Regions from separate parts of the Nonomuraea sp. NPDC049625 genome, predicted to be linked through region 2. Evidence: riboswitches for the same ligand, from Rfam matches in the RefSeq annotation. Region 2 holds a riboswitch; the other holds the start of a gene.
The links. A riboswitch is a leader RNA that binds a small molecule or an ion and turns the genes downstream of it on or off. The one in region 2 is predicted to bind glycine.
Positions count from the first base shown of each region.

Region 1: it holds a riboswitch for glycine, as region 2 does, so the genes downstream of both, gcvT (glycine cleavage system aminomethyltransferase GcvT) here and gcvP (aminomethyl-transferring glycine dehydrogenase) in region 2, are expected to answer to the same signal.

Region 1 is NZ_JBFAOQ010000001.1:1,284,455-1,299,429, forward strand. It holds gene AB0J87_RS06240 (L-serine ammonia-lyase) at 1-727, opposite strand, end outside; gene gcvH (glycine cleavage system protein GcvH) at 783-1,172, opposite strand; gene gcvT (glycine cleavage system aminomethyltransferase GcvT) at 1,169-2,254, opposite strand; glycine riboswitch at 2,386-2,483, opposite strand; gene AB0J87_RS06255 (hypothetical protein) at 2,578-3,408, shown strand; gene AB0J87_RS06260 (gamma-glutamyl-gamma-aminobutyrate hydrolase family protein) at 3,420-4,109, opposite strand; gene AB0J87_RS06265 (3-oxoacyl-ACP reductase) at 4,144-4,908, opposite strand; gene AB0J87_RS06270 (aldehyde dehydrogenase family protein) at 4,911-6,254, opposite strand; gene AB0J87_RS06275 (glutamine synthetase family protein) at 6,264-7,634, opposite strand; gene AB0J87_RS06280 (FCD domain-containing protein) at 7,759-8,463, shown strand; gene AB0J87_RS06285 (hypothetical protein) at 8,510-9,265, shown strand; gene AB0J87_RS06290 (SGNH/GDSL hydrolase family protein) at 9,287-10,087, opposite strand; gene AB0J87_RS06295 (PadR family transcriptional regulator) at 10,084-10,659, opposite strand; gene AB0J87_RS06300 (High-affinity nickel-transporter) at 10,719-12,206, opposite strand; gene AB0J87_RS06305 (tetratricopeptide repeat protein) at 12,203-13,402, opposite strand; gene AB0J87_RS06310 (DUF4331 domain-containing protein) at 13,557-14,933, opposite strand.
Region 2 is NZ_JBFAOQ010000005.1:509,309-524,283, reverse strand. It holds gene AB0J87_RS24950 (mannose-1-phosphate guanyltransferase) at 1-1,920, shown strand, start outside; gene AB0J87_RS24945 (FHA domain-containing protein) at 2,192-2,704, shown strand; gene AB0J87_RS24940 (MerR family transcriptional regulator) at 2,751-3,404, shown strand; gene AB0J87_RS24935 (bifunctional nuclease family protein) at 3,537-4,007, shown strand; gene AB0J87_RS24930 (MerR family transcriptional regulator) at 4,155-4,775, shown strand; glycine riboswitch at 4,894-4,993, shown strand; gene gcvP (aminomethyl-transferring glycine dehydrogenase) at 5,162-7,987, shown strand; gene AB0J87_RS24920 (hypothetical protein) at 8,163-8,753, shown strand; gene AB0J87_RS24915 (tetratricopeptide repeat protein) at 8,803-9,600, shown strand; gene AB0J87_RS24910 (hypothetical protein) at 9,747-10,097, opposite strand; gene AB0J87_RS24905 (alpha/beta family hydrolase) at 10,180-10,770, shown strand; gene AB0J87_RS24900 (DUF5999 family protein) at 10,772-10,963, opposite strand; gene AB0J87_RS24895 (TetR/AcrR family transcriptional regulator C-terminal domain-containing protein) at 11,164-11,724, opposite strand; gene AB0J87_RS24890 (hypothetical protein) at 11,839-12,237, shown strand; gene AB0J87_RS24885 (RNA polymerase sigma factor) at 12,349-13,722, opposite strand; gene AB0J87_RS24880 (hypothetical protein) at 13,890-14,204, opposite strand; gene AB0J87_RS24875 (AMP-binding protein) at 14,249-14,975, opposite strand, start outside.

The sequences.
Region 1 (14,975 bases), on a different contig from region 2:
GCTTGACCTTGAGACCGCCGGGCAGGACGCCCTCCTTGGAGATGCCCCGGCGCACGCACTCCGACATGACCGCCCAGAGCCGCAGCAGGCCCGAGCGGATCTCCTCCTCGGTGCGGCCGAACGCCTTCTCGTTCTCCAGCATCAGCGCCGAGATCGACAGGCCCGTGTTGGAGCAGTGCTTGAGCAGCTCCTCGCCCGTGGTGAACGGGTAGGGCAGGACGGTGTCGTCCGGCTTGATGCGGTCGGCGCCCGTGGCCTTCTCGTCGACGACGAAGCCGCCGCCCACCGAGAAGTAGACCTTCTCCCTCAGCTGCCCGCCGTCGGCGTCGTACGCGGTGAAGCGCATGCCGTTCGGGTGCTCGGGCAGCGAGATCTTGCGCTCGAAGACGAGGTGCTCGCCCACGACGAAGCGGATCTCGTGCGTCCCGTACAGCCTGACCGTGCCCGACTCGCGCATCTCGGCCAGGCGGCCGTCGATGGAGTCGACGTCGACGAGCTCGGGCTTCTCGCCGGACAGGCCGAGCAGGACCGCCTTGTCGCTGCCGTGGCCCTTGCCGGTCAGGCCGAGCGAGCCGTACAGGATGGCCTCGACCCGCGCGACCCGGGAGAGCAGGCCGTCGTCGTGCAGCCCGCGGGCGAACTTGTGCGCGGCCGCCATCGGGCCTCCCGTGTGGGAGCTCGACGGGCCGATGCCGATCTTGAAGAGGTCGAAGACGCTGATCGCCATTGATGGCGCCCTTCATGCTGGTGCCGGGGCCCGTCGCAGGGCCCCGGCAAAAAGGTCAGGAATCGCCTGAGGTGAGTGCCTTGTACTCCTCGGCGGAGAGCACGTCCTCGGCGTCGCCCTCGACGCGCACCCGGAACATCCAACCGTCGCCGTACGGGTCACTGTTGACCAGGCTCGGGTCGTCGACCACGGCCTGGTTCACCTCGACGATCTCACCCCCGACGGGAGTGTAGATCTCGTTCACCGACTTGGTCGACTCCACCTCGCCGACGGAGTCGCCCGGCTCGACGGTCGAGCCGACGTCGGGGAGCTGCACAAAGACGACGTCACCAAGAGATTCGGCGGCGAAGGCCGTGACGCCGATGGTCACGGTGAGGCCGTCGTCGAGGCCGGCCACCCACTCGTGCTCCTTGGTGTAGCTCAGGTCGTCAGGGATGTTGCTCACTTGTTCCTCCTGTAGAAGGGCAGCTCTACCAGGTCCATAGGTTCATGGCTGCCCCGGATGTCCACGGCCAGGCCTGACTCGGCCTCGGTGTCCACGTAGGCCATCGCGATGGGCCTGCCCAGGCTCTGGGAGGGCGCACCGCTGGTGACCTCGCCGACGACGGCGCCGTCTTTGGTGACCGGGTAGCCGTGGCGCGGCACCCGGCGTCCCCGCGCGACCAGGCCGACGAGCCGGCGCCGGGGCGGGTCGTCCTTGATCGCCTCGAGCGCCGACCGGCCGACGAAGTCGCCCGGCTTGTCGAATTTCACCACTCTGCCCAGCCCCGCGTCGAACGGGGTCAGCTCGACGCCCAGTTCGTTGCCGTAGAGCGGCATGCCGGCCTCGAGCCTGAGGGTGTCGCGGCTGGACAGGCCGGCGGGCTTGAGGCCGTGCGGCTCGCCCGCCGCCATGAGCGCGTGCCAGAGCGGCACCGCGTCCTGGTTGGCGACGAACAGCTCGAACCCGTCCTCGCCGGTGTAGCCGGTGCGGGCGATCAGCGCCTGCCGCCCGTCGACCAGGTCGGGCAGGCCCGCGTAGTACTTGAGCCCGTCGAGGTCGGCGTCGGTGAGCGTGGCGAGGATCTCCTGGGACCGGGGCCCCTGTACGGCGATCAGCGCGTACTGGTCCGACCGGTCCTCGACCAGCACGTCATACGCCTTCGACCGCTCAATCAGCTCTTTTGCCACTTTTTCGTAGTTCGAGGCGTTTGCCACGACCATGAACTCGTCGTCGTCGAGCCGGTAGACGATGAGGTCGTCGAGCACCCCGCCCCGCTCGTTGACGATCATCGTGTATCTGGCCCGCCCGGTCGCCAGCGCCGACAGGTGGCCGACCAGCGCGTAGTCGAGCGCCTGCCCGGCCTGCGGCCCGGTCAGGAAGATTTCGCCCATGTGGGAGAGGTCGAACAGCCCGGCCGCCTGGCGAACGGCGTTGTGCTCCGCGGACTCGCTCCCGTACCGGAGCGGCATGAGCCACCCGGCGAAGTCGGTGAGCGTGGCGCCGAGGCTCTCGTGAACGTCTCGTAGCGGTGTTGGTCGGGACATTTCTCGCACCTCTGGACAGGATTGGATGCCAGCATCCTCCCCCTCTGTCATCGATGCCTGAGAGCTTCGCCCGAGTTTTGCCGGACTTTCACCTTCGGCGAGGCCCGCGGGCCTGCTTTCCAGAGGTCACCAAAGGCCGTGCGGTCCTTTGCCTTGAGAGGTTTGCGGGGAGGGCTTGCTCCTTCAGGGACCCTGACCGGCTGCCAGGGCGCTCTCCCGCACGGTTTCGCCGGTGATGCCCGTCAGCCTAGTGCCGCGATGGGGTTGTTGTCGCGTTCTGATCGCTCATGAACCACTCCGGGGGGTGGTGACGTCGAAAGGATATGAATCGGCGAACGGCGACTTTCGGCCTGCTGACCACCCTGGCCCTCGCGGGCTGCGGCGCATCGGAGGCCGGGTCCCCTCCCCGTTACGAGGCGAACCTGACGGTACTCGAAGGCGGCGGGCATGGACCGCAGCTGTGCGTGATGGTCATGGAGTCGGCGCCACCGCAGTGCGGCGGTCCGGACGTCGTCGGCTGGGACTGGACCAAGGTGGATCACGAGTCGCAGCGCGGCGTGAAGTGGGGCGAGTACCGCGTCGTGGGCACCTGGGACGGCACCAGGCTGACGCTCACCGAGCCGCCGGGCGCCCCCAGGAAGGCGGCCTCCGCTCACGAGGAGGACTTCACCAGCCCGTGCCCGGCGCCGGAGGGCGGCTGGCGGCCGGTCGATCCCGCCAAGGCCACGCAGCAGGCGCTGGACCAGGCGATGGCGCGGGCCGGTACCGCCGAGGAGTTCGCGGGCGCCTGGTTCGACCAGAGCTACATGAAGGGGCTCCCCGCTGAGTCGCCGGAGGCGAACGACCCGCGGCGGCTGGTGCTCAACCTGAGGTTCACCGGCGACCTGTCCGGCCGCGAGGCGTGGATCCGCGAGGTGTGGGGCGGCGCGCTGTGCCTCAGCGGCGCGGCGCGCAGCCAGAGCGAGCTGGAGGCGATCCAGCGGGAGGTCCAGTCCGAACTGGGCGACGGTCTCGTCTCGGTGTCGTCCAGCGTGCGGGGCAACCAGGTGAACGCGCAGGTCTGGGTGGCCACCGACGAGCAGCGCCGCGACCTGGAGGCCAAGCACGGCGCCGGGGCCGTGGCCCTGAACGGTGTGCTCGGACCGGTCGAATGAGCCCCGGGAGGTCAGCAGGCTGACACGAGCGCCTCGAAGAGGGCGCCGTCCTCGGCCGCCTCGGGGTGCCACTGCACGGCCACGGCGAAGGGGGCCGAGTTCAGCTCGACCGCCTCGATCGTGCCGTCGCCGGCGGTGGCGGTGACCGTGAGACCGGGCGCGAGCCGGTCGATGGCCTGGTGGTGGTAGTGGGGGACGGTCACGGGCTCCGTGCCCAGCGCCTTGGCCAGGCGGCTGCCGGGGACGGGCGTGACGGGCAGCGGGCCGAACCGGCCGGGGGCGGGGGAGTGGCCGTTGTGCCCCACGACGTCAGGGAGGTGCTGGTGGAGGCTGCCTCCGAGGGCGACGTTGAGCACCTGGAGGCCGCGGCAGATGCCGAGGTACGGCAGGCCGGAGTCGAGGGCCGCCGCGATCAGCCCAAACTCCGCCTGATCACGAAATTTGCGGATATAGCCGGTTTGATCCCCAGGCTCCTGCCCGTACCGGGCCGGATCGACGTCCCCGCCACCGGCCAGGATCAGGCCGTCCAGGCGGCCGACGACCTGCGCGGGTTCGCCGGCCGGCGGCAGCACGATCGGCTGCCCGCCGGCGCGTACGACCTGCTCCACGTACATGTACGGCAGGAGCGCCACGGTCATGTCCCAGACCGTGAACTTCGCCGGCTCCACGTACGACGTGATGCCGATGACGGGACGCTGCACGATATGACCCCCGGGAAACCAGACCGGACCAGAGCTAGAGCGGCGTGACGTAGGCGCCGGAGATGCCCCCGTCCACCAGGAACTCACTACCCGTGATGAACGACGCGTCGTCGCTGGCCAGGAACGCCACCGCCGCCGCGATCTCCGAGGCCTCGGCGAAGCGCCCGACGGGGATGTGCACCAGCCGCCGCTGCGCCCGCTCCGGGTCCTTGGCGAACAGCTCCTGCAGCAGCGGCGTGTTCACCGGCCCGGGGCACAGCGCGTTCACCCTGATGCCCTCCCGGGCGAACTGCACGCCCAGCTCGCGCGACATCGCCAGCACGCCGCCCTTGGACGCCGTGTACGAGATCTGCGACGTCGCCGACCCCATGACGGCCACGAACGACGCGGTGTTGATGATCGAGCCCTTGCCCTGCCGTCGCATGTACGGGATGGCGTGCTTGCAGCAGAGGTAGACGCTGGTCAGGTTCACCTCCTGGACCCGGCGCCAGGCGTCGATGCCGGTCTCCAGGATCGAGTCGTCGTCGGGCGGCGAGATGCCGGCGTTGTTGAAGGCGATGTCCACGCTGCCGTAGGTGTCGAAGGCGGTCCGGAACATCCTGACGACGTCGTCCTCGTCGGTGACGTCGGCCTTGACGAAGAGGCCGCCGACCTCGTTCGCGGCCTTGACGCCGGCCTCCTCGTCGACGTCCACGCAGACGACCTTGGCGCCCTCCTCGGCGAACCTGCGTGCCGTGGCCAGCCCGATGCCGCTGCCCGCGCCGGTGATGACGGCCACCCGATCCTGCAAACGCTGCACTTTCACTCCCAGGAGATGAAGACGTTCTTGGTCTCGGTGAACGCCGCCAGGGCGTCGGGGCCGAGCTCCCTGCCGAGACCGGACTGCTTGAAGCCGCCGAAGGGGGTCCAGTAGCGGACCGACGAGTGCGAGTTGACCGAGAGCGCGCCCGACTCGACGGCCCTGGCCACGCGTAGCGCCCGCCCGACGTCGCGGGTCCAGATGGAGCCGCTCAGGCCGTACGGGGTGTCGTTCGCGATGCGTACGGCCTCCGCCTCGTCCTCGAAGCGCACCACGGACATGACAGGACCGAAGATCTCCTCGGTGAAGGCCGGGTCGGTGAGCTCCGGCGTCAGCACGGTCGGCGGGAACCAGAAGCCCCTGCCCTCGGGGCAGGATCCCTGCAGGTAGGGGGTGCCCTGGACGAAGCCGCGCACCCGGTCGAGGTGTTCGGCGCTGATCAGCGGGCCCATGTCGGTGCCCTCGTCGAGCGGGTCGCCGACCGTGACGCCCCGCACGGCCGCCGTCAGGCGCTCCATGAACTCGTCGTACACCTCGGCCTGGACGAGGAGGCGGGAGCGGGCGCAGCAGTCCTGGCCCGAGTTGTCGAAGACCGCGTACGGCGCGGTCCTCGCGGCCCTGTCGAGGTCCGCGTCGGCGAAGACGATGTTGGCGGACTTGCCGCCCAGCTCCAGCGTGACCCGCTTGACCTGCCGGGCCGCCTTGGCGGCGATCTCCTTGCCCACCTCGGTCGAGCCGGTGAACACGATCTTCGCCACGCCGGGATGCTCGACGAGCCGGGCCCCCGCGACCTCCCCTGCCCCAGGCAGCACCTGGAGCACCCCCTCGGGGAGGCCCGCGGCGAGGGCCAGCTCCGCCAGCCTCAGCGCGGTCAGCGGGGTCCATTCGGCCGGCTTGACGATCACCGTGTTGCCGGCCGCGAGCGCCGGGGCCACGCCCCAGGTCATGATCACCATGGGGAAGTTCCACGGCACGATGACGCCGACGACGCCCAGCGGCTCCTGGAACGTGATGTCCACGCCGCCCGGCACCGGGATCTGCTTGCCGTGGTTGCGCTCGGGGGCGCCGGCGTAGAAGTGCAGCACGTCGCGGACGTTGCCGGCCTCCCACCGGGCGTTCCCGATCGGGTGCCCGGAGTTGGCCAGCTCCAGCCGCGCCAGCTCCTCGCCGTGCTCGTCCACCAGGCCGGCGAACCTGCGCAGCAGCCGCGCCCGGTCCCCGGGCGACACCTCGCGCCAGGTCGCGTACGCGGCCCTGGCACGCTCCACCGCCCGGTCCACCTCGGCGGCGTCGGCCAGTTCGACGTCGGCCAGGACGTCTTCCGTCGCCGGATTAACGATCTTCATGTGCTTCTTTCACATCCGCTCGAAACCACGGAACAGCTCCCAATCCGTCACCGCCGCGTCGAACGCGGCCAGCTCCACGCGCGCGTTGTTCGCGTAGTGCTCGACCACGTCCTCGCCGAACGTCTCGCGGGCCAGTTTCGACCCCTCGAACAGCGCCAGCGCGTCCCGCAGCGTGTGGGGCACGCTCTCGGCGCCGGAGTCGTAGGCGTTGCCCTCGAACGCGCTCTCCAGCGGCAGCTCGTTGTCGATGCCGTGCAGCCCGGCCGCGATCAGCGCGGACACCGCGAGGTAGGGGTTGACGTCGCCGCCCGGCACCCGGTTCTCCACGCGCAGCGACGGGCCGTGGCCGACGAGCCGGAGCGAGCAGGTGCGGTTGTCCACACCCCACTTGACGGCCGTGGGCGCGAAGCTGCCGGGGACGTAGCGCTTGTAGGAGTTGATGTTGGGGGCGTACAGGAGGGTGAGCTCGCGCAGGCAGGCGAGCTGCCCGGCGATGAAGCGGGCGCCGAGCGGGGAGAGCCCGTACGGCCCGTCGCCCGCCATCACCGGATCCCCGTCGCCGCCGCGCAGCGAGATGTGGATGTGGCAGGAGTTGCCCTCGCGCTGGTTGGGCTTGGCCATGAAGGTGATCGACCTGCCCTCCTGGGCGGCGATCTCCTTCGCGCCGTTCTTGTAGATGACGTGGTGGTCGCAGGTCCTGAGCGCCTCGTCGTAGCGGAAGGCGATCTCGTGCTGGCCCAGGTTGCACTCGCCCTTGGCGGACTCGACGTACAGGCCGGAGCCTTCCATGTTCTGGCGGATCCGCCGCAGCAGCGGCTCGATGCGGGCGGTGCCGAGCAGCGAATAGTCCACGTTGTAGAGGTTGGACGGTGACATGTCCCGGTAGCCGCGCTTCCAGGCGTCCTCGTAGCTGTCCTCGTAGACGATGAACTCCAGCTCGGTGCCCACGTACGCGGCCAGCCCCCGCTCGGCGAGGCGGGCGAGCTGCCTGCGCAGGATCTGCCGGGGCGAGGCGGTCACGTCGCCGCCGCCCTCCCAGGCGAGGTCGGCCATCAGCATGGCGGTCCCCTCGTGCCACGGCACCCTGCGCAGCGTCGCGAGATCCGGCTTCATCACGAAGTCGCCGTAGCCCCGCTCCCAGGACGACATCGCGTAGCCGCCGACGGTGTTCATGTCCACGTCGACGGCGAGCAGATAGTTGCACCCCTCGGAGCCGTGGTGCAGCACCTCTTCGAGGAAATAGCGGGCGGACAGCCGCTTGCCCTGCAGCCTGCCCTGCATGTCGGCGATCGCGAGGAGCACGGTGTCGATGCGCCCGAGCGCCACCTCGTCGCGCAGCTCGCTGACGGAAAGGAACCCGGTGCTCGATCGCTCGCTCACGCTATCCCCGCTCCGATCTGGTCAGAGGCGCTTTCCCGTTGATTGGGCTAGTCTTAGACCATTGATGTGTACGCGGGATCCGTTGTCAAGACCTGAGGACACGTTGGACGAGTCGGCGCGTTTGATGACGGTGTTGCGCCCGGTGCGGGCCGGCAACGCCTTCGAGGAGACGGTGGAACGGCTGCTCCAGGCCATCAAGCTCGGTGTGGTCCCGCCCGGCGACAAGCTCCCGCCGGAGCGCGAGCTGGCCGTGCGGCTCGGCATCAGCCGGGTCACCCTGCGCGAGGCGATCCGCGCGCTGTCGGAGGCGGGCTACCTCGACGTGCGGAGGGGCCGCTACGGGGGAGCCTTCGTCACCTACGTTCCCCCCAAACCGGACGCGGGCGAGTTGCGGCAGGTCGTGGCGGAGATGGGCAGCGACGACCTGTCGGACGCGCTCACGTTCCGCCTGGCGGTGGAGTGCGGGGCGGCCCAGGTGCTGGCCGCCTCCCGCCTCGCGGAGGACAGGCGGGAGGTGCTGCTCCGCCGGCTGTCGGAGCTGAACGAGGCCCCGATCGAGGACTACCGCCGCCTCGACACGGCCTTCCACCTGTCCATCGCCGAGCTGACCGGCTCCACCCTGCTCGCCACGGCGTGCGCGGACGCCCGCTCGCGGGTGAGCGACCTGCTGAACGCGATCCCCATGCTCCAGGTCAACCTCGATCATGCCGCGAGCCAGCACCAGGCGATCGTGGACGCCATCCTGGCCGGGGACCCGGACGGGGCCCGCCGGGCGGTGACCGAGCACCTGGAGGGCACAGCTGCCCTTTTGCGGGCCTTCCTCGCTTGACGGTCTAGAAGGTGCAGGGGCCCTCGTACCATCTCTTTCTAGAGTCATGGAGAACTGGTTCGAGCACAACATCGTCGCCACAGGACGGCTGCCGCTGTTCTGTTATTTCGTCACGCTCATCGTGGCGTTCATCGCCACGCGCATCAACGTCCGCCTGATCAGGGCGAAGGTCGGCTGGTTCCGCAACCTGAACGTGGGCGAGATGCACATCCACCACATCGTGTTCGGCGTCGTGCTGATGCTGGTCGGCGGGGTCAGCGGGCTCATCGTGTCCTCCGCCTCGCAGGTCGGCTACGCCGTCGCGGCCTCCATCTTCGGCATCGGGTCGGCGCTCGTGCTGGACGAGTTCGCGCTGATCCTGCACCTGCACGACGTGTACTGGGAGGAGGAGGGGCGCACCTCGGTGGACGCGGTCTTCATCGCGATCGCCGTCACCGGCCTGCTCCTCATCGGCCTACGTCCCCTGACCTGGGACTACGGCACCCTGGTCAACCCCGGCGCGCTCATCGTGGCCAACCTGGCGCTCGCCGTCGTCACCCTGCTCAAGGGCAAGATCTGGACGGGGATGGCCGGCCTGTTCGTGCCGCCGATGCTGGTGGTGGGCGCGCTACGGCTGGCCCGCCCCGGCTCCCCGTGGGCCCGCTGGTTCTTCGCCCAGCGCTCGCCGCGCAAGATGGCCAAGGCCATCCACCGGGAGGAACGGTGGCGGCGGCCGGCGATCAGGGCCAAGATCGCCTTCCAGGAGTTCCTCTCAGGGCGTCACGATCTCCCTTCCACGCGGCGCGGCCGTCGGCACACCTGAGCCGGATGACGGGGACCTCGGCTACGACGACCCGGAGGTGCCGGACACCGACTGACCTCCGGCGATCACCGGGGTGAGCAGCGGGCGTTTGGCGGTGCGGCCGTCGCCGGAGGACCGGCCGCGGAGGCGGCGGCCGATCCACGGGCCGGCGAAGGTGGCCAGCCAGCGCAGCTCCGTCGACGCCGCGCGCCAGGCGCCCGGGGCGGGCAACGGCGTCAGGGGCGCCATCCACGTGTCGTCGCTGCCGGGCAGGCCCAGGGCGTGGGCGACGGCGGCGGCGAAGCGGGTGTGCCCGGCCGGGCTCGCGTGCAGCCGGTCGGCGCTCCACATCCGGGCGTCCGTGAAGTCGAGCGGGAACGTGTCCAGCAGCGTGACCCCCGGGCGGGCGGCGGCGGCACGTACACGGGCGTTGAACTCGATCAGCCTGGGCCGGAGCGGGCGGGCCATCGGCGCGATCCTGGCGATGTCGGGGAAGGTCATGGTGACCACGTGCACACCCTCGGCGGTCAGCCGGACGATCATGTCCTCCACGATGCCCGCCACTATGGCGGCGTCGAAGCCGGGGCGGATGATGTCGTTCATGCCCGCCATGACCGTGACCAGGTCGGGGCGCAGCGCCAGGGCGGCGGGCAGCTGCTCGGCCTGGATCTCGGCCGCCTGGCGGCCGCGGACCGCGAGGTTGGCGTAGAGCAGGTCCGGGTCGGCGGCGGCCAGGTGCTCGGCGAGGCGGTCGGCCCAGCCGCGGTGGCCGGTGACGTCGTCGCCGTCCCCGAGGCCCTCGGTCTGGCTGTCGCCGATGGCGACATAACGCACGTAGGTCATGGCGTCGTCCTCTCCGCGTGGGCCGCGCGTTCGGTCAGGGTCCGGGCGGTCTCCAGGCACCAGTCGCGCATCTCGCGCTCCAGGCGGCAGCCGGCCAGGCAGGACAGGTAGGGGCCGACGTGCTCGCCCCGGCGCAGGAACGTCTCCTCGTCCAGGTCACCGCGTATGCGCTGGAGGGTCTGCTCGAAGAAGGCGAGCCTGACCGCGGCCTCCTCCGCCCGCTCCCGGAGCTGCTCGATCACGGGCCCCGGGTCGACGTGGTCCACGGCGTGCACCTTGACGGCGAGGTCGTCGCGGATGAGCAGGGGCTTGGGTGGGGTCGCGGCGAAGGCCGCCAGCTCGGCGGCCCCGGCCTCGGTGACCGTGAACACCCGCTTGTTGGGCCGGCCCGTCTGGACGACCTCCCGCCCCGCGATCAGCCCGTGGGCCTCCAGCTTGGTCAGCTCCGCGTAGAGCTGCTGAGGGGCGGCGTACCAGAAGTTGGAGACGCCGACGTCGAAGATCTTGGTGAGCTGGTAGCCGCTGTACTCGCCGCCGAGCAGGGCCGCCAGCATGGCATGCCTCAGAGCCATGAATAGTCATGTCCATGAGTAGTCATGGACATGACTATAAAGGCGTAGATGTACGGACGCTAGAGGGTCGCCACCGAGCGGAGGGCCAGGCCCGCGCCGAGCAGCACCACCATCGCGGCCGTGCCCACCGGGGCCAGGCCCGAGAGCCTGGCGGCCAGGCGGCGGCCCGCCGAGGCGTGCTGTTCCAGGCGGTCCACCAGCTTGACCAGCAGGAGGCCGGTGGCGGTGAGGGTGGCGGCCATGCCGATGCCGTACGCGGTCACCAGCGCCACGCCGAACCAGGTGCGGCCGAGCGCGATGGCGCCGAGGAGCACGACGAGGGCCGACGGGCTGGGGACGAGCCCGCCCGCGATGCCGAGCCCCACCAGCCCTGCCCGTTTCGTCGCCTCCTCGCCGTCGTGACCGTGCCCGTGGCCGTGGCCGTGGCCGTGACCGTGGCCGTGATCGTGACCATGGCCGTGGCCATGCCCGTGTCCGTGGCCGTGCGGGGAGGTGCCGCGGCGGGCGTTCAGGAGGAGGCGGAAGCCGATGACGGCGATCAGCGCGCCGCTGGCCACCCCCAGCCACGCCAGCACGGACTCGCCCGCCAGCGCCGTGAACGCGCTCAGCAACAGCCCCACCACCAGCACCCCGACCGTGTGCGTGGCCGTCACCGTCGCGCCCACCACGAGCGCGTCGCGCGGGCGCCCACGCCGTCCGGCCAGGTACGCGGCCATGATGGTCTTGCCGTGCCCGGGGATCAGCGCGTGCCCGGCGCCCAGCACCACGGCCAGCCCGACCGCCAGCAGCCCGAGCGGGAGCGTCAGCGAGTCGGAGCCGATCAGCCCGGCGAACGTCCGGTCCAGGGCGACCAGCGCGTCCCCGATCGGCCCGCCGATGCCGATCCCGCCGGACACGGTGCCACCGGGAGCGCCGGAGCCGCCCTGGCCGGGCAGGCCCGCGCCGGGCGCGACGGTCATCGTCGCGGTGCGCTGGTCGAGCGGATTCGCCAGCAGATCCCCGGGGTACGCGTGCAGCTCCTTGCTCACGCTCACCGACGGCACCGACGAGCGGACCAGGCGCACCCCGTCGCCCACCGCCGTGATCTCCCGCCAGCCGATCCTGTCCTGCTCGAACCCGTCGGCGAACTCCACGGCCCCCGAGACGCGGACTTCGGCCACGAGCCGGCAGGTCAGCCGGCTGGTCTGGAGACCCCCTTGGCCGGGGGCGTAGGCGAAGGCGGCGCCGGCCACCCGCCACGGCACCGTCCGGCCCGCCACCGTGAGCCGCTGGGCGGCGGCCAGCGAGCCGCAGCGGCGGGCCGCGTACGAGGCGTCCACCTGCGGCTTGGCCTGCAGCGTGGGCAGCTCGGCCGCGTCCACGACGGCGAGGTTGCGCACGTCGGAGGGCGAGATCCGCAGCCCGTTGTAGTGGTTGACGGTGAAGTTGCCCAGCGGGTGCATGGCCACGGGCGCGGCCTTGGCCGCGGCGACCAGGACGACGCTCAGGCCCAGCGACAGCACCAGGCCCATCGCGACGGACAGCAGGCCGAGCCGGATGACTCTCATGAGAACCTCGCCAGTGCGGACAGTGTCGGGTCGAAGCCGGCGTCCACCTTGACGGACCGGCCCAGCGCCTGCTCGATCTTGGCGCGGTGGTACTTCAGCAGCGGGTTCTGCCAGCCGGTCGCCGTGGCCTTCTTGGCGTACGGCAGCGCCTCGGCCGGCTTGCCCGCCTTGAACAGGGCCCAGGCGAGGGCGTCGGCGGCGACGAGGTTCGGGTTGCGCGCGTACTCGGCCCTGGCGTGCTCGACCGCCAGCGCCGGGTCTCCGTGGTCGGCCTCGAACTCGGCCCAGGTCAGGTCGTCACGCACGCCCGCGGCCTGGAACAGCTTGCGCTGCGCCTTCAGCAGGGTCCAGTCGGCGGGCCGGCCCGCCTTGATCCGGGTCTCGCCCTGCTCGATCAGGTATTGGGGGAGCGGGAGGCGCTCGACGACGCTCTGGTAGAGGCCGAGCGCCTCGGTCAGCCGGCCGCTCAGCGCGGCGGTCCTGGCCTGGCCCGCGAGCGCCGGGGTGTAGCCGGGGTAGGCCTGCAGGGCCTTGGCGTACCAGCCGGCCGCCGTGGCCAGGTCGCCGGAGTGGAGGGCCAGCTCGCCCAGGTAGTAGCGGGCGTAGGCGAGGTCGGCCGGCTGCCACGCGTCGTTCTGCGCCATTTCGAGGTACTTGCGGGCTCCGGCCCTGTCACCGCGCAGCTCGGCCGCGTACGAGGCGCGGGCGAAGGCCGCAACTCCGGGCCGCAGGCCCAGCATCTCGTCCACGGCCCGCCGAGCCCCGCGCAGGTCCCCGAGCTGGGTCCGCGCGTCGGCCAGCACGCCGTAGGCCGGGGCGCCGTACGGGTTGACGTCGATCGCACGCTCGGCCAGCCGCACCGCCTCGGCGAAGTCGTGGCGCCCGGCGGCCAGCGCCGCCTGGCCGGTGAGCACCGCGTCGTCCTCGGCCCTCAGCTTGGCGGCCGTGGTGATCGCGCCCTCCGCCTTCGTGTAGTACGACGGGTCGCCGGTGATCCTGGCCTGGTCGACGTACTGGGAGGCGAGCTGGGCCCAGCCGCGGTAGTCGCCCGGCAGGCGCTTGAGCCGATCCTGCAGCGTCTCGGTGAACGGCTTGTCCGCCACCGGCCCCGGCGCGGGCGCCGCCGAGAACGAGAGGATCGTGAAGGTCATGGCCCCGATGAGGGCAAGCCCGGCGAATATCACGAAGGCACGCATGTCCAAGGCTCCAGGGTGCTGGGAAGTTGGCCGGCCGGCCGTGACGGGGAGCACGGCCGGCCGGCCTCATGTCGGCGGCAGACGGTGGGAGAAGGGTGGTCTGCCGCCGGGGGCTGACCGGCCCGCTTGGAGAGGGAGCAGGCCGGTCGGGGAGTCAGCGCTGGTTCACCGCGACATTGCCGGGCAGCGGGATGTAGGGGAACGACTGGAGGATCGGCTTGTCGTTCCTGTCCACCTTGTCCGTCAGCCCGGGCACGAGCTTGCCGGTCACCGCGGCGCCGGCCACGGCCTGCAGCTCGATGTCCACGACGTCGTCGATGAGACGGCGGCCGTTCGGGAACCCCTGGAGGTCGCCGGCCAGCACGCCGAGGCGGTTCGGGTCCTTCGCGGGCGGGATCGCCATGTTCAGCCGCAGCATCTCGGAGGGGCGCAGCTTGCCCGCGTCCTTGTTGAGCACCTGCGAGTTGAGGTCGGCCTTGATCGGGCCGTTCTGCTTGGCGATGCCGGTCAGGAAGATCTCGACCAGGTCGTTGCGCGGGGTCGCGGGGGCCTTGATGCCGTAGATGGCCTCCAGCAGCCTGGCCACCTCGGGGTCGATGACCCGCTTGACCAGCGGCGCCACATCGGCGTCCTTCTCCGGGGGCAGGGCGTTGAAGGCGTCCTTGAGCCCGGCGGGCGAGACGACCTCGTTCACCAGCGGGTTGCACAGGCGCGAGACCTGCACGTACCTGCTGCCGTTGAACTTGTCGGTGGTCGAGCAGACGCCGATCACCGGGTTGCGCTTGACGTCGCCCTTGAGCGCCAGCTCGGAGGAGGGCACCTGGAGGGCCACGCTGTTCACGTTGTAGCCCCGGGTGGTGTCCTGGCCGACCTCGGACAGGTTGCCGCCGTAGAGCAGGTCGAACACGCGCAGGTCCAGGAAGAACGCCTCGTCCGCCTGGCCGGCGAACGACTTGCCGCCGCCGGGCAGGCTCTTGATGGACTGGGCGCGCAGGGTGCCGTAGTCGGGCATCGAGGCCGGGCCGACGTTGCTCGGCGCGACGATGCCGTCGCCGACCAGCGTCCGGGTGCCGCTGGGAGTGATCTTCCTGAGCGTGTAGCGCTGGCGGAAGAGCAGGTTCGGGTCGTCGAGCGAGGTGACGGGGCCGTTGTTGTACAGGAACGTGGTGTTGCCGCGCTTGTCCTCGTTGCGGAACGTCCACTCGTACGTGATGTCGGGCCTGGCGTCGCCGTCGTTGTCGATCTTTATGTTGTAGCGGGACTTGGTGGCGAACGGGTAGAAGTTCGGGCCGCCGTGGGGCTCCTCGAACGGGATCCAGTTGGCCAGCAGGGTCACCGTGTCGGCCTTGTCAGGGCTCACGAACGCGTACACGTCCGTGTTGTCGTGCTGGGGGTCGCCCGCGATCATGGGAGCCTCGCGGTGCGAGGAAGCGATGCCGGAGTCGGTGCGGAGCACGGCCAACGACGACGCGGCGACAGCTGCGGCGAGGCCAAGTCCGACTAGAGCGCGCCGGTTGATCCGGAGCTCCATTTTCGGTCCTTTCGGAAGGGCTGATCGTTTACTGCGAGGTTC
Region 2 (14,975 bases):
GTCTTCCCCGCCCTCCTCGACAGCGGCGCCGCCATCTACGGCTACGTGGCCGACGGCTACTGGGAGGACGTCGGCACCCACGACAGCTACCTCAAGGCCCAGGCCGACGCCCTGTCCGGCCGGGTCAACCTGGAGATCGGCGGTTTCGAGCTCTCGCCGGGCGTCTGGGTCGCCGACTCGGCCTCGGTCGACCCCGACGCCGTGCTCAAGGGCCCCCTGCTCATCGGCGACTACGCCAAGGTCGAGGCGGGCGCCGAGCTGCGCGAGTACACCGTGCTCGGCAACAACGCGGTCGTCCGCGAGGGCGCCTTCCTGCACCGCGCGGTCGTCCACGACAACGTCTACCTCGGCCCCGGCGCCCACCTGCGCGGCTGCGTCATCGGCAAGAGCACCGACATCATGGCCGGCGCCCGCATCGAGGAGAACGCCGTCATCGGCGACGAGTGCGTCATCGAGCCCGAGGCGTACGTCTCCAGCGGCGTCAAGGTCTACCCGTTCAAGACCATCGAGGCCGGCGCGGTCGTCAACACCAGCGTCATCTGGGAGTCGCGCGGCCAGCGCAACCTGTTCGGCCCGAGGGGCGTCAGCGGCCTGGTCAACGTCGAGATCACCGCCGAGCTGTGCGTCCGGCTGGCCAGCGCGTACGCCACCACCCTCAAGAAGGGCGAGTACGTCGTCACCTCCCGCGACTGCTCCCTGGCCGCCAGGGCGCTCAAGCGGGCCGTCATCGGCGCGCTCACCGCGGGCGCGATCAACGTCCTGGACCTGGAGGCCGCCCCGCTGCCGGTCACGCGCTTCCACACGGCCCGCGAGTCGGCCGCGGGCGGCATCACCCTGCGCACCACCCCGGGCGATCCGCAGAGCGTGGACATCGTGATCATGGACGGCCGCGGCGCGGACCTGCCCCCGGCCGCGCAGCGCAAGCTGGAGCGGGTCTTCTCCCGGCAGGAGTTCCGGCGCGCGTTCCCGGGGGAGATCGCCGAGCTCACGTATCCGGCCAGGGCCGTCGAGGACTACACCCACGAGCTCCTGCGGCACGTGGACGTGGGCGACGTCAGGGACATGAAGGTCGTCGTGGACTGCGCGGGGGGCACCTCCTCGCTGGTGCTGCCCACGCTCCTCGGCCGCGTCGGGGTCGAGGTGCTCACCGTCAACGCCCGCCTCGACGACGTCTCGCCCACCGAGACGCTCGCCGAGCGCCGCCGCGACCTGCAGCGCCTGTCGGAGCTGGTCAGCTCGTCGCGGGCGGCGTTCGGGGTCCGCTTCGACCCGGTCGGCGAGCGCATCGCCCTCGTGGACGAGATGGGCCAGCTCATCAACGACGAACGCTCCCTGCTCGTCGTCCTCGACCTCGTCGCCGCCGAGCGCAGGGGCGGCCAGGTGGCCCTGCCGGTCACCACGACCAGAGTCGCCGAGCAGGTCTGCCGCTTCCACGGCGTACAGGTGCAGTGGACCTCCACCGCGCTCGACGCCCTCACCTCGGCCGCCGCCGGCCCCGACATGATCTTCGCGGCGGACGGGCGCGGCGGCTTCGTGGTGCCGGAGTTCAGCCCGGCCATCGACGGGCTGGCCTCGTTCATGCGCCTGCTCGGGCTGGTGGCCCGCACCCGCCTGTCGCTCAGCCAGATCGACGCCAGGATCCCCGAGGTCAAGATGCTCAAGCGCACGATCCCCACGCCGTGGGCGGCCAAGGGCGCCGTCATGCGCTCGGTCATCGAGGCGGCGGAGGCCGAGCACGAGGGCCGGCGCATCGACACCACCGACGGCGTGCGGGTGGCCCACGACGACGGGAGCTGGGTGCTCGTGCTGCCCGCGGCCACCGAGCCCGTGACCGATCTGTGGGCCGAGGCGGGCGACATGGACGGCGCCCAGGCCCTGCTCGAACGGTGGGCCCGCATCGTGGAGCAGGCCGCCATGTGAACAATCGTCGCGGAGGGTGAGGAAAAAAGCCATTAGGGTTGACGTGCCCAGACAGTGCCGCAAGATCGTAATGTAGAAACGCGCGGCGGCATGGACCAAGGGGCGGAAGCGGCGGTAACTTTGTCTGCGTCCAAACCACAGTCCAGTGCCCCGCCTTGACCTTTGCCGCTGATCAGCGTATCTTGCGGCATTCGCAAACTTGAAAAAGCGAAGCGAGGCGCGTCTTTGAGCACCGTCGCCGCGTCTTCGCGGTAGGAGGCCGAGCCGATCGATGCCGAGCGTCTACTGCACGCAGTGCGGGCACGCCAACCCCGAGGATGCCCGTTTCTGTTCCCGCTGTGGGTCACCGCTGACCAGACCCGAGGTCTCCGGGGACACCACGTCGACGATCTCCATCGCGGGAATCGAGGCATACGAGGCTGAGGCAGGCGACATGCTCCTGGCGGAGCGGGCTCTGGTCGAGCAGCTGCCGCCCGGCACGGCGCTGCTCACGGTGACCAGGGGCCCCAACCAGGGGAGCCGTTTCCGGCTGGACAAAAACCTCACCACGACCGGGCGCCACCCGGAGAGCGACATCTTCCTCGACGACATCACGGTCTCCCGCCGCCACGTCGAGTTCTACCGCCACCCCGGCGGTCAGTTCTCCGTGCGCGACGTGGGCAGCCTCAACGGCACCTACGTCAACAGGGAACGCATCGAGGAGGTTCCCCTGCACTCCGGAGACGAGGTGCAGATCGGCAAGTTCCGCCTCGTCTTCCTGATGCGGACCCACGCCGGCGCATGATCGAGCCGAGCGAGCGACTCGTGGACGCGCCGTCCCGGGAGGTCACATGACCTCCCAGGCGGCACGCTCTCACATGAGCATCGGGGAGGTGCTCGCGCTCCTGCAGGGCGAGTTCCCCGATGTGACGATCTCCAAGATCCGCTTCCTGGAGGGTGAGGGGCTGATCGAGCCGGAGCGCAGCCCGTCCGGCTACCGCAAGTTCACTCACCTGCACGTGGAGCAGCTGCGCTTCATCCTGCGCGAGCAGCGCGACCATTACCTGCCGCTGCGGGTGATCAAGGACAGGATGGCCGAGAGCTTCGGCCGTCCGCGCGCCGTCCAGGAGAAGACGGAGGTCCGGCTCAGCCGGGCCGAGCTGCTCGAGGCGGCGGAGATCGACGACGAGACGCTCACCGAGCTCGAGGACTACGGGCTGCTCGCCCCGGTGGCCAGGCGCTACGACGAAGAGGCGCTCAACGTGGCCCGCAGCATCGGCGCGCTGGCCCGCTTCGGCCTGCGCGCCCGCCACCTGCGGGCGGTCAAGGCCGCGGCCGAGCGCGAGTGCGGGCTCGTCGAGCAGGCGGTCGCGCCCATACTCAAACGGCGGGCCCCCGGCGCCATCGGGGAGGCCGACGAGGTCGCCAGGGAGCTTTCCACACTCCTGCTCGACCTGCACGCATCCCTTGTGCGGTCGGGGATCCGGTCCGTACTGGGGCGTTGAGACCCTGGCGAGCTGGGAGGCGGAGGCGCATTCCATGCCCGCCGGGTGTTACGTTGAATTGCAGTAGCCAGTCAGCAGTAGCGACCCGCAAATAGCTGTGCCGGGTGACCGGTCAGGAATACGGAGCAGCCCGTGTTGCAGATGGAGGTCGTGGGCGTTCGAGTCGAAATGCCCACAAATCAGCCGATCGTCTTGCTCAAGGAGGCACACGGGGAGCGGTTCCTTCCTATATGGATTGGCATGACCGAGGCGACGGCCATCGCGCTGGCCCAAGCGGAGGAGCCACCGCCGCGTCCGCTCACCCACGACCTCTTCCGAGACGTGCTGAGCGCTCTGGGCGTCGGCCTGCGAGCGGTCAACATCGTCGCCTTGCGCGACGGCATCTTCTTCGCCGACCTGGTCTTCTCCAACGGCGTGGAGGTGAGCGCGCGGCCGTCCGACTCGATCGCGCTCGCCCTGCGCACCGGAGCGCGCATCTTCGCCAGCGAGGAGGTCGTCCAGGAGGCCGGGGTGATCATCCCGGACGACCAGGAAGACGAGGTGGAGAAGTTCAGAGAGTTCCTTGACACGATCACTCCCGAAGACTTCGGCAGGGCGGGGTAGGTATTTCGGTGCATTTACGCTTCACGACGCGCCGAGCCGGATCGTTGACTGAGCATGGTCACGGTCCTACGGTGCAAGTGAAACCCGTGGTCGCCCTTTACGAACCCCCAGATCAGGCCGCGGGATGAGAGAAAGCCGGAGGTCCGCGTGGCGGTCAGCAGCGGCGAGGGAAAGACGGCCGGCCAGGAAGATCCGGTTCGGCGCGAGAGCGCGCGGCAGCGTGCCGGAGAGCAGGGCCTGCTCTTCGACGAACAGCCGGCGTCGCTGCCGGCGGACATCGGATACCGCGGGCCGACGGCCTGCGCGGCGGCCGGCATCACCTACAGGCAGCTCGACTACTGGGCGCGCACGGGCCTCGTGGAGCCCACGATAAGAGCCGCGCAGGGCTCGGGCTCCCAGCGGCTCTACAGCTTCCGGGACATCCTGGTGCTCAAGGTCGTCAAGCGGCTCCTCGACACCGGGGTGTCGCTGCAGCAGATCCGTACGGCCGTCCAGCATCTGCGTGACCGCGGGGTCGCCGACCTCGCGCAGATCACGCTCATGAGCGACGGCGTCAGCGTCTACGAGTGCACCTCGGCCGACGAGGTGATAGACCTGCTCCAAGGCGGTCAGGGCGTGTTCGGCATCGCGCTCGGCCGGGTCTGGCGAGAGGTCGAGGGCTCCCTCGCGGAGCTGCCGGGGGAACGAGCGGCGGTCGAGGACAGCGTCCCGGCCGACCACCCCGCTGACGAGCTCGCCCGCCGTCGCCGCGCGCGGCGCCTCAGCTAGCACACCCCCTTCTGCCGTGGGCCGCCGGACGCGGCCCACCGGGCAATCCGCACATAACGCATCGACGGGGAAATTCATGCGTAACGCGGAGGGTTGTAATCTAGGACAGCAAGGCTGACGACCCCGTGCGGGAGAGTCCCTGGGACCCGCCGGTCTCAGGGCGCCGAAGGAGCAACCCTCCCCGGAATCTCTCAGGCACCCTGTACCGCTCGGGTGAGGCAACTCTGGAAAGCAGGCGCGCCCGCCAGGCGTGCCTCACCGACGGTGCAAGCCCCGTTCCCGGGGTGAAGCTCTCAGGTCGCGGCGTCGCCGCGCTGACAGAGGGGGAGACCCGGCATTCGCCCGCGCCACGGCGCCGGTCTCCATAGCCTCGGGAGGCACTGTCCATGACCGACCTGTCAGCTCCGCCGTTTTCGTCCAGGCACATCGGCCCATCCGCGACCGAGCAGCAGCGCATGCTCGAGGCCGTGGGCTTCGAGTCCGTGGCGGATCTGGTGGCCGTGGCCGTCCCCGAGGCCATCAGGGCCAAGGACCGGCTCCAGCTGCCCGCCGCCGTCGGCGAGGCCGAGGCCATCGCCGAGCTGCGCGCCCTGGCCGGGCGCAACCGCGTGCTCACCTCCATGATCGGCCTGGGCTACCACGACACGATCACCCCCGCCGTCATCCGGCGCAACCTGCTGGAGAACCCGGGCTGGTACACCGCCTACACCCCGTACCAGCCGGAGATCTCGCAGGGCCGCCTCGAGGCGCTGCTGAACTTCCAGACCGTCGTCTCCGACCTGACGGGCCTGCCCGTCGCGGGCGCCTCCCTCCTCGACGAGGCCACGGCCGCCGCCGAGGCGATGACCCTGGCCCGCCGCTCGGGCAAGTCCAAGAGCAGCGTGTTCGTGGTGGACGCCGACGCGCTGCCGCAGACCAAGGCCGTGCTCGCCACCAGGGCCGAGCCCCTGGGCATCACGCTGGTGGAGCACTCCCTCGAGGGTGGGCTGCCCGAGTGTTTCGGCGTGCTCGTCCAGTACCCGGGCGCGTCCGGGCGGCTGCGCGACTTCCGCGCCGTGGCCGCCGCCGCGCACGAGGCGGGCGCGCTCGTCGTGGCCGCCGCCGACCTGCTGGCCCTCACCCTCGTGGCCGCGCCCGGCGAGCTGGGCGCCGACATCGCGATCGGCTCCTCGCAGCGGTTCGGGGTGCCGTTCGGGTTCGGCGGGCCGCACGCGGCCTACATGTCCGTACGCGAGGGCCTGCAGCGCCAGCTTCCCGGCCGCCTGGTGGGCGTGTCGGTGGACGCCGACGGCGACCCCGCGTACCGGCTGGCCCTGCAGACCCGCGAGCAGCACATCCGCCGCGAGAAGGCCACCAGCAACATCTGCACCGCGCAGGTCCTGCTCGCCGTCATCGCGAGCATGTACGCCGTCTACCACGGCCCCGAGGGGCTGCGCCGGATCGCCCACCGGGCGCACCGGCACGCCGTGGCCCTGGCCGGCGGGCTGCGCCAGGCGGGCCTGGAGGTCGTGCACCGCGAGTTCTTCGACACCGTGCTCGTACGCGTGCCCGGCCGGGCCGCCGAGGTGGTCGCCGCCGCCGTCGAGCAGGGCGTGAACCTCTGGCGCGTCGACGACGACCACGTGTCGATCTCCTGCGACGAGAAGACCGGCGCCGCCGAGGTCGCCAAGGTGTGGGCCGCCTTCGGCGTCGAGCGGGCCGGCGTGGCCCTGGACGCGGACGCGCTGCCCGCCTCGCTGGCGCGCGAGTCCGGCTACCTCACCCACCCGGTCTTCCACAGCCACCGCTCCGAGACCGCCATGCTGCGCTACCTGCGCAAGCTGCAGGACAAGGACATCGCGCTCGACCGCTCCATGATCCCGCTCGGCTCCTGCACGATGAAGCTGAACGCGACCACCGAGATGGAGCCGATCACCTGGCCCGAGTTCGCCGCGATCCACCCGTACGCGCCGGACGACCAGGCCGAGGGCTACCGCGAGCTGATCGGCACGCTGGAGGGCTGGCTGGCCGAGGTGACCGGCTACGACCGCGTCTCCATCCAGCCGAACGCCGGCTCGCAGGGCGAGTTCGCCGGACTGCTGGCCATCCGCGCCTACCACCGCGCCAACGGCCACGGCGAGCGCGACGTCTGCCTCATCCCGTCCTCCGCCCACGGCACCAACGCCGCCAGCGCGATCATGGCGGGCATGCGGGTCGTGGTCGTGGCCTGCGACTCCGACGGCAACGTGGACCTGGCCGACCTCGACGCCAAGATCGACAAGCACCGTGACGCGCTGGCCGCGATCATGGTGACGTACCCCTCGACGCACGGCGTGTACGAGGAGACGATCACCGAGGTGTGCGCCAAGGTGCACGAGGCCGGCGGCCAGGTCTACGTGGACGGGGCCAACCTCAACGCGCTGGTCGGGCTGGCCAAGCCGGGCGAGTTCGGGGCCGACGTGTCCCACCTCAACCTGCACAAGACGTTCTGCATCCCGCACGGCGGCGGCGGACCGGGTGTCGGCCCCGTCGCGGTCCGCGGCCACCTGGCGGCCTTCCTGCCCGGCCACCCGCTGCACGACGGCACGCCGGTGGGCCCCGTCTCGGCGGCCCCGTACGGCTCGGCCGGGATCCTGCCGATCTCGTGGGCGTACATCAGGATGATGGGCTCCGAGGGCCTCACGGCGGCCACCGAGCAGGCCATCCTGTCGGCCAACTACCTGGCCAGGCGGCTCGCCCCGCACTTCCCCGTGCTCTACACGGGGCGCGGCGGGCTGGTGGCCCACGAGTGCATCGTCGACCTGCGGCAGATCACCAAGGAGACCGGGGTCACCGTGGACGACGTCGCCAAGCGGCTCATCGACTACGGCTTCCACGCGCCGACCATGTCGTTCCCCGTGGCGGGGACGCTGATGATCGAGCCGACCGAGAGCGAGGACCTCGGGGAGCTCGACCGGTTCGTGGACGCGCTGATCGCGATCCGCGGCGAGATCGACAAGGTGGCGTCGGGGGCCTACGACCCGGCGGACAACCCGCTGCGGAACGCGCCCCACACGGCCGAGTCGGTCAGCGCCGACGAGTGGAACCACCCGTACACGCGCGGCGAGGCCGCCTATCCGCTGCCGTCGGTGCGGGACGGGAAGTACTGGGTGCCGGTGCGCCGGATCGACCAGGCCTACGGGGACCGGAACCTGGTCTGCTCCTGCCCGCCGCTGGAGGCTTACGAGGACTAGGAGCCTTGGGCGTGGGTCCTCGTCGCTTCGCGTAGGAGGACTAGGAGCTCACCGCGGGCGCGGCTTCACCACCGCGCCCGCGCCGATCACGGGCTCCCCTGGCGGGCGTCCGTCACCCCGTGGGGGGCATCGCGGGGGCCGGGTTGGCGTGGGATCATCGGCTGGGAGGCCGGTGATGGGCGACGGCGTGGTGGGCGACCTGGCCAAAGGGCAGGTATGCCTGTTATCCGGGCTGGCCGTCTGCCTGGTGATCATGCCTGGATGCCTCTCCTTCAACTGCGGGATGAGCGACTTCGGCGTCCACTGGCGCACGGTCGTCCCGTACGCCGTCGGGTTCCTCGGCGCGGCCCTCTACACCCGGAGAGCGCTGCGGGCCGCCGCGCCCGCCCTCCCCGCGCCGCGGTTCGTGGCGGTGGCCGGGGACTCGTTCGCGGTGCTTCTGCTGGGGATCCTGCTCACGCCTTACACCCTCGGGAGCGGCGTGCATTGGGTACACAGGTCGTTCGGGGCGGCGTTGTTCCTGCACGAGCTGGTGCTGGCGGTGCGCATGGTGTCGTGGGCGTCCACCGGGGCGGCGCTGGTCGGCTTACAAGTGGCCGCCGGGGTGGCCTCCGGCGTGTCGGTCGTGCTGGCCGAAGGGCCGCTGGTGGTGGGGCAGGCGGTGTTCCAGCTCGCGTTCGGGCTGGTCATGATCAGGACCGTACGCCTGCTGCTGCGCAGGGGTCCGAAGCCGGTCAGTCCTTCCGCGTCAACTGAGCAGACATGATCGACAGAAATGGTTAGGCTCGGTGCGACCGTCGCCAGAAGGAGCTCTCTTGACGTCCTCAGAGCTGGAGACCCCGCCCCTCGACGCCGCCCGCCGCCTGGCCGAACGCGGTGATCTCGACGGCGCCGCCGCCATACTCGCCGAGCTGGCCGCCGACCCCCACGGCCCGGACCGGGCCCAGGCCGCGGTGGGGCTCGCCGTGGTGCTGGAGGAGCGCGGCGACGTGGAGGCCGCCAGGGCCGCCGCCAGGACCGCGCTGGCCACCGGGCATCCCGAGTACGCCGCCCAGGCCGCCTGTCACCTGGCCCAGGGGTTCGAACGGGAGGGCCGTGCCGAGCAGGCCAGGGCCGCCTGGCAGGCCGTCCTGGGGGTCGGAACGGCCGCATATGTGCCGCTTGCTCACCTCGCGCTGGCCCGGCTCGCGACGGCCGTCGGCGACCTGGACGAGGCCGAGAAGGAGCTGCGGGCCGCCATCGAGGGCGGCGACCCGGGCGTCGGCGCGCGGGCGGCCCAGGAGCTGGCCGACCTGCTGCTGGAGCACGGGGAGCCGGGGGCGGCGGCCGACGTGCTCCTGGACGCGCTGGAATACGCACCGGCCGAGGAGGTGCCGGGGCTGCGGGTCCAGCTCGGGATCACGCATCTGGAGCTGGCCTGCGCGGAGTTCGCGGAGACCGTCGAGTACGGGGCGGACCCGCAGACCGGCGCCCTGGCCATCGAGCTCCTGGCCCGGACGCTGCCGCTGCGGGGGCGCGCCGACGACGCGGGACGGGTGTGGTCGTACGGGCTGGAGCACGAGGACGAGACCCTCGCCGCCGAGGTCCGCCTCCGCTACCACCGCGACGCCTGACGCGCTGGCCGGCTGTGCCCGCCTGACGCACGCCCGACTGCCGAGCCCGTTCGGCGCGCCCGACCGGAGAGAGGCGTCCGGGCGGGGGAAAGGGCGGGGGCGCTCCCGTAGGCCTCCGCCGGGTTTCCGCCGTGCTTCCGCCGGGGTCAGTTGCGGCGCATGATGGCCGCGGCCGAGGCCACGTTGATGACCACGATCGCGATCCACGTGATCGTCAGCCCCACCAGCCCCGCGTTGCCGGCCGCGATGGCCGTCAAGGGGATGCCGATGCCCATCGAGCCCAGCGCGATCGGGATCATCGCCGCGCCCGGAGGGCTCTTCTGCCGGTGCGGCGTGGCGCCGTGGTGGTCCAGCTCGGAACGTACGCGGGCGGAGATCGTGGCGTCGAGCCGCTCCACGAACGACTCGACGAGCGCGGCTTCGTACTCGGGACCGAGGTCCCGGCGGGCGTCCAGGGTCGCCTGGAGATCATCCCGGATGGGGCGCTTATCTGGCATGACAGCAATCATCCATCGCCGGCGCCACGCCGTCATCCAACCTGAGGGCTAGGGCGCGATCCTCCCCAGGTACGGTGCTGGCATGGAGGTCATGACCCCGCGAGGGCCCGCGCTCGTCCAGGTGGACGAGGTGGCGGACCCGCGGCTGCTGCTGGTGCTCACCCACGGTTCGGCCGGGGGAGTGGACGCTCCCGACCTGCTCGCCGTACGGGACGCCGCGCTCGAGTCCGGGGCCGTCGTGGCCAGGGTGACGCAGGCGTTCAGGGTGGCGGGGGCGCGGGCGCCGGGGTCGGCGGTCAAACAGGACGAGGCGTGGGAGATCGTCCTCAAGGAGGTGCGTACGCTCTGGCCGGGGCTGCCGCTGGTGCAGGGAGGGCGGAGCAACGGGGCGCGGGTCGCCTGCCGTACGGCCGGGGCGGTCGGCGCGGCGGCCGTGGTGGCGCTGGCCTTTCCGCTGCACCCGCCCGGGAAGCCGGAACGCTCCAGGGCCGACGAGCTACGCGGCGCCGGAGTGGACGTGCTGGTGGTCAACGGGGACCGGGATCCGTTCGGCGTGCCGGACGCCGCTGACGCGGCACGCCTGGTGGTGCTGCCGGGGGAGGGACACGACCTCAAGAAGGACCCCGCCCGAGTGGGCGAGGTCGTGGCGGAGTGGATAGTCCACTACGCCTAGTTCACGCCGCGCCGACCACGGGTCGGTGTGGTGCGATGGCGGCGCCGCTGGGCAGCAGTTCCCCGGTGTCCTCGAACAGGACGACACCGTTGCAGAGCAGGCTCCACCCCTGTTCGGGGTGGCAGGCCAGAGTGCGTGCCTTCTCGCGGTCGGGCGCCTCGGCATCCGGACAGGCCGGGTCGTGCGGGCACATCGGCGTGCCTCCGATATCTCGTGGGATGCTCCCGTTGGGAGGGGCGGGAGCCGGCTCGGGTAATTGTTCTGGCAAGTGTGCGACGGATGTCACGCTCCCGGACATAGTCCATCAGGACTGTTACAGAAGGGATCCCCGTTCGTGTGACCTTCGACACAGCGTGCCGTATGCAGGATAACGGTCCAAGCGCGACACGCGCACTACGTTTGCAATCCCTTGAGCAGAGCGTCGAGTCCGCGCTCGAAATCGATATCGGCCCTTTCGTCCCGCCTGACCCATTCATCAACCTCAGGATCGGCCCAGCCCGACTGCTGCACCTCGACGGCCACGCTGCCGAAGACGAAGGCTCTCAGCGCCCGTACGGCCTCCGCGGCGTCGGTCAGCCCGCCGTCGGCGAGTTGCTCCGTCTGCTCCCTGATGGCGATGGCCGTGGCGCCCTTGGGGGGCTTGGTCAGGGCCAGCGCCAGCACGCCCGGATGCTCGCGCAGCAGCTCCCGCCCCGCCCGGCACCAGGCCTTGGCCGTCTCCTGCCAGGTGGCCGCCTGCTCGACGCGGACCGCGGTGACGTGCTCGGCCAGGGCGTCCATCAGCGCCTCCTTGCCCCTGGGCAGGTGGTGGTAGATGGCCATGGCCTCCACCTCCAGGGCGTCGCCCAGGCGGCGCATGGTGAGCCGGCGCAGGCCCTGGCTGTCGGCGATGTGGAGTGCGGCCTCGATGATGCGCTCGCGGGAGAGCGGGACGGGCGGTCTCTTGGCGGGCATGGAGATCATCTTACTTCGTAAAGCCGGTCGCGCCGGGTCGATTTCCCGCTGTGTCGTATCACGGCGTACCCTTGGCGGTTGAACGAGTGCCGGCTGTGTGAAAGGGCAGGGTCGATGGCGTTTTTCCGTCCGCGGGTGAGCCGGGAGGCCGAGGTTCGCTACCACGCGGACCAGGAGATCTCCAAGAGCTTCCCCGAGTTGCTCGACAAGGCCCGGGAAGCCGAGGAGACGCTGCGTGTGCTGCGCGCCGCGGCGGCCGATGAGATCGAGCTGATGGCAGCCGGGCGGGCCTTCGACCGCGCGCTGACCGACGCCCTGCGCGCCGCCGAGGCGGGGCAGCGGGCCACGTTCGGGGTGAAGGCCTACGACGACCGGATCGCGCGCCGCAAGGCCAAGGCGACGCCCGCCGGGTCGATGTGGACGGCCGAGGTCGACCGGTTGCGCACGCTGCGCGAGGACAACCGGATGTGGGGGATCCCGCGCGTGCCGCGCCCGGTGCCCGCGACCCTCTGACGCTCCGCCCGTCCCACGGGCATAAAACCCACGGGCATAAACCCACGGGCATGAACACGGGCATGAAGAAGCCCCGGCGCAGCCTCCCTCGTTGTGCCGGGGCTTCGGTTTTCAGCTCGCCCAGTCCAGCAGCGGGCGGGTGTTGCTGGGGTGGCGGAGCTTGGAGAGCGACTCCTTCTCCAGCTGGCGGATCCGCTCCCGGGTCAGCCCCAGGTGCTTGCCGATCTCGTCCAGCGTGTGGGGCTTGCCGTCCACCAGGCCGAAGCGGAGCGCCATGATCCTCGCCTCCCGGGGCGAGAGGTTGTCGAGCACGCCGCGCAGCTGGTCACCCAGCAGCTGACGGTCGACGATCTCCGAAGCCTCAGGCGAGTCCACGTCCTCGATGAGGTCGCCGATCGTGGTCTCCCCGTCCTCGCCGATCGTGGCGTTGAGCGAGATCGGCTGGCGGCTGGTACGCAGCAGCTCCTCGATCTGGTCGGGCGTCCTGTCCAGCTCGACGGCCAGCTCCTCGGGCGTGGGCTCGCGCCCCAGGCGCTGGTGCATGTCACGCTCGACGCGCGACAGCTTGGACAGCATCTCCAGCACGTGCACGGGCAGCCGGATCGTACGGGCGGAGTCGGCGAAACCACGCTGGATGGCCTGCCTGATCCACCACATGGCGTACGTGGAGAACTTGAAGCCCTTGGTGTAGTCGAACTTCTCCACGGCCCTGATCAGCCCCAGGTTGCCCTCCTGGACCACGTCCAGCAGCGACATGCCGCGGTCGGTGTACTTCTTGGCGACCGACACCACGAGCCGGAGGTTGGCCTCCAGCATGTGGTCCTTGGCCCGCTTGCCGTCCTCGATCACCAGGAGAAGGTCGTCCTGGGCGGAGACGGACAGGTCGGGCTCTGTCTCCATCTTGTACTCGGCGTACAGGCCCGCCTCGATCCGCCGGGCCAGCTCGACCTCCTGCGCCGCGGTGAGCAGCGTGCGGCGGCCGATGGACTTGAGGTAGGTGTGCACGGAGTCGCCCATGGCCGACTGTGTGTCGTCCAGGTCGATCTGCTCGTTCTCGATCTCGGAGTCCTCGGGGCTCAGCTCGAGGTCCTCCGGCACGTCCTCCTCGTGCTCCGGCTTGGGCTCGGGGCGGGTCACGGCCTTGGCGGCCGCCTCGGTGGAGTTGGCCGGGGCGCTCTTCACCGTGCCGTTCCTGGACGGGGCGGTTTTTGCCTCCGCCGCCTTGCGGCCGGTAGTCTTTGCACGCGCGGGCTTCCTGGGGGTCTTCCTCGGGGCGGTCTTGCTGAGAGACGGCTCGTTCTCGGCGGCCAGGCTCACACCGCTCTCCGAGAGCTCACGCAGGATCGTGCGGCCTTCAGAGGGGCTGATGCCGGCGTCGGCGAACGCGTCACGCAGCTCCGCGAGAGAAAGGTGACCCTGGGCTCGCCCTCGTTCAATGAGTTGGTCGAGAGTCGCAGATGGGGTCGCTACGGCGGTTCTGGGCATGAGGACACCTCCTCCGTACGGAGTCGAAGCGATCAGGCAGGTTGTGGTGGGGCGGCTTCGGTCCGCACGGCGCACCAGTATCAATAACGCCAATCGCTGTCATTTGTTCCCGGTGGGACGAAAAAGGGGCGGATCGCCCGATAGACGAACCGCCCCTCCCGTCAGTCCTATTCCCGGATCTTGATCTCCCCGGCCGACACCTCGGGCATGGGCATCGGCTGGGCGTCCTGCAGACGCTGGTCCGTCCAGTAGTCGACGACCGCGTCGGGGTCCGGGTTGACATCGCGGGAGACCACGATGCCGCCGTCGCTGGTCGTGGGCGTCGGGCTCGAAGTCGGCGGTGCCTTCTCCACCACGGCTCGGGTCTCCTTCGCGACCTGGTCGAGCTTGCCCGCCGAGGCGGCCGCCGCGACTGAGGCGCCTCCGACGACGATGACGCCGACGACGGCCGCGGATGCCCACATCTTGCGGGTCTGATCCATGAAGGCTCCCTCCCTCTCCCCAACTAAGACGCAGCCGCAACTCATCAGGTTCCTGCCCGGAGCCGGACGAAGTCGGTCTTCCCGTTCGGCAACAGCGGCAGCTGGGGCACCAGGCGCAGGCTGCGCGGGGCGGCATGAGGGGGAAGCCTATCGCGGCAGAACGCCCTCAATTGAGGAAGCGTGAGTGGCGTGTCGGGATTGGCGGGCACCACGATGGCGGTGACCAGTTCGCCCCACTCGGCGTCAGGCGTGCCGATCACGGCCACATCGGCCACCTCCGGGTGGGTGCCGAGCACCTGGGCCACGGCGGCGGCCACCACCTTCTCGCCGCCGGTGTTGATCACGTCGTCGGCCCGGCCCAGCACGCGCAGCCGGCCGCCGGCCATTTCGCCCAGGTCGGAGGTGCGGAACCAGTCGCCGTCGAACGGGTCGGCGGCGCCGAAGCGGTAGCCGGAGAACAGCACCGCGCCGGCGATCCTGATCAGCCCGTCCTCACCGATCTTGACCTCCACGTTGTGAAGGGGCCGGCCGTCGTAGACGCAGCCGCCGCACGTCTCGCTCATCCCGTACGTCGTCACGATCCGGGCGCCGAGGCCCCGGGCCCGCTCCAGCAGTCCCGGCCGGGGCGCGGCGCCGCCGAGCAGGATCGTGCGGAACACCGACAGGTCCGCCCCCAGCTCGACCAGCCGGTGCAGCTGGGTGGGGACGAGGGAGACGTGGTCGGCCCCCGAGCCGAGCACCTCGTGCGGGTCGAACCGGGCGTGGATGATC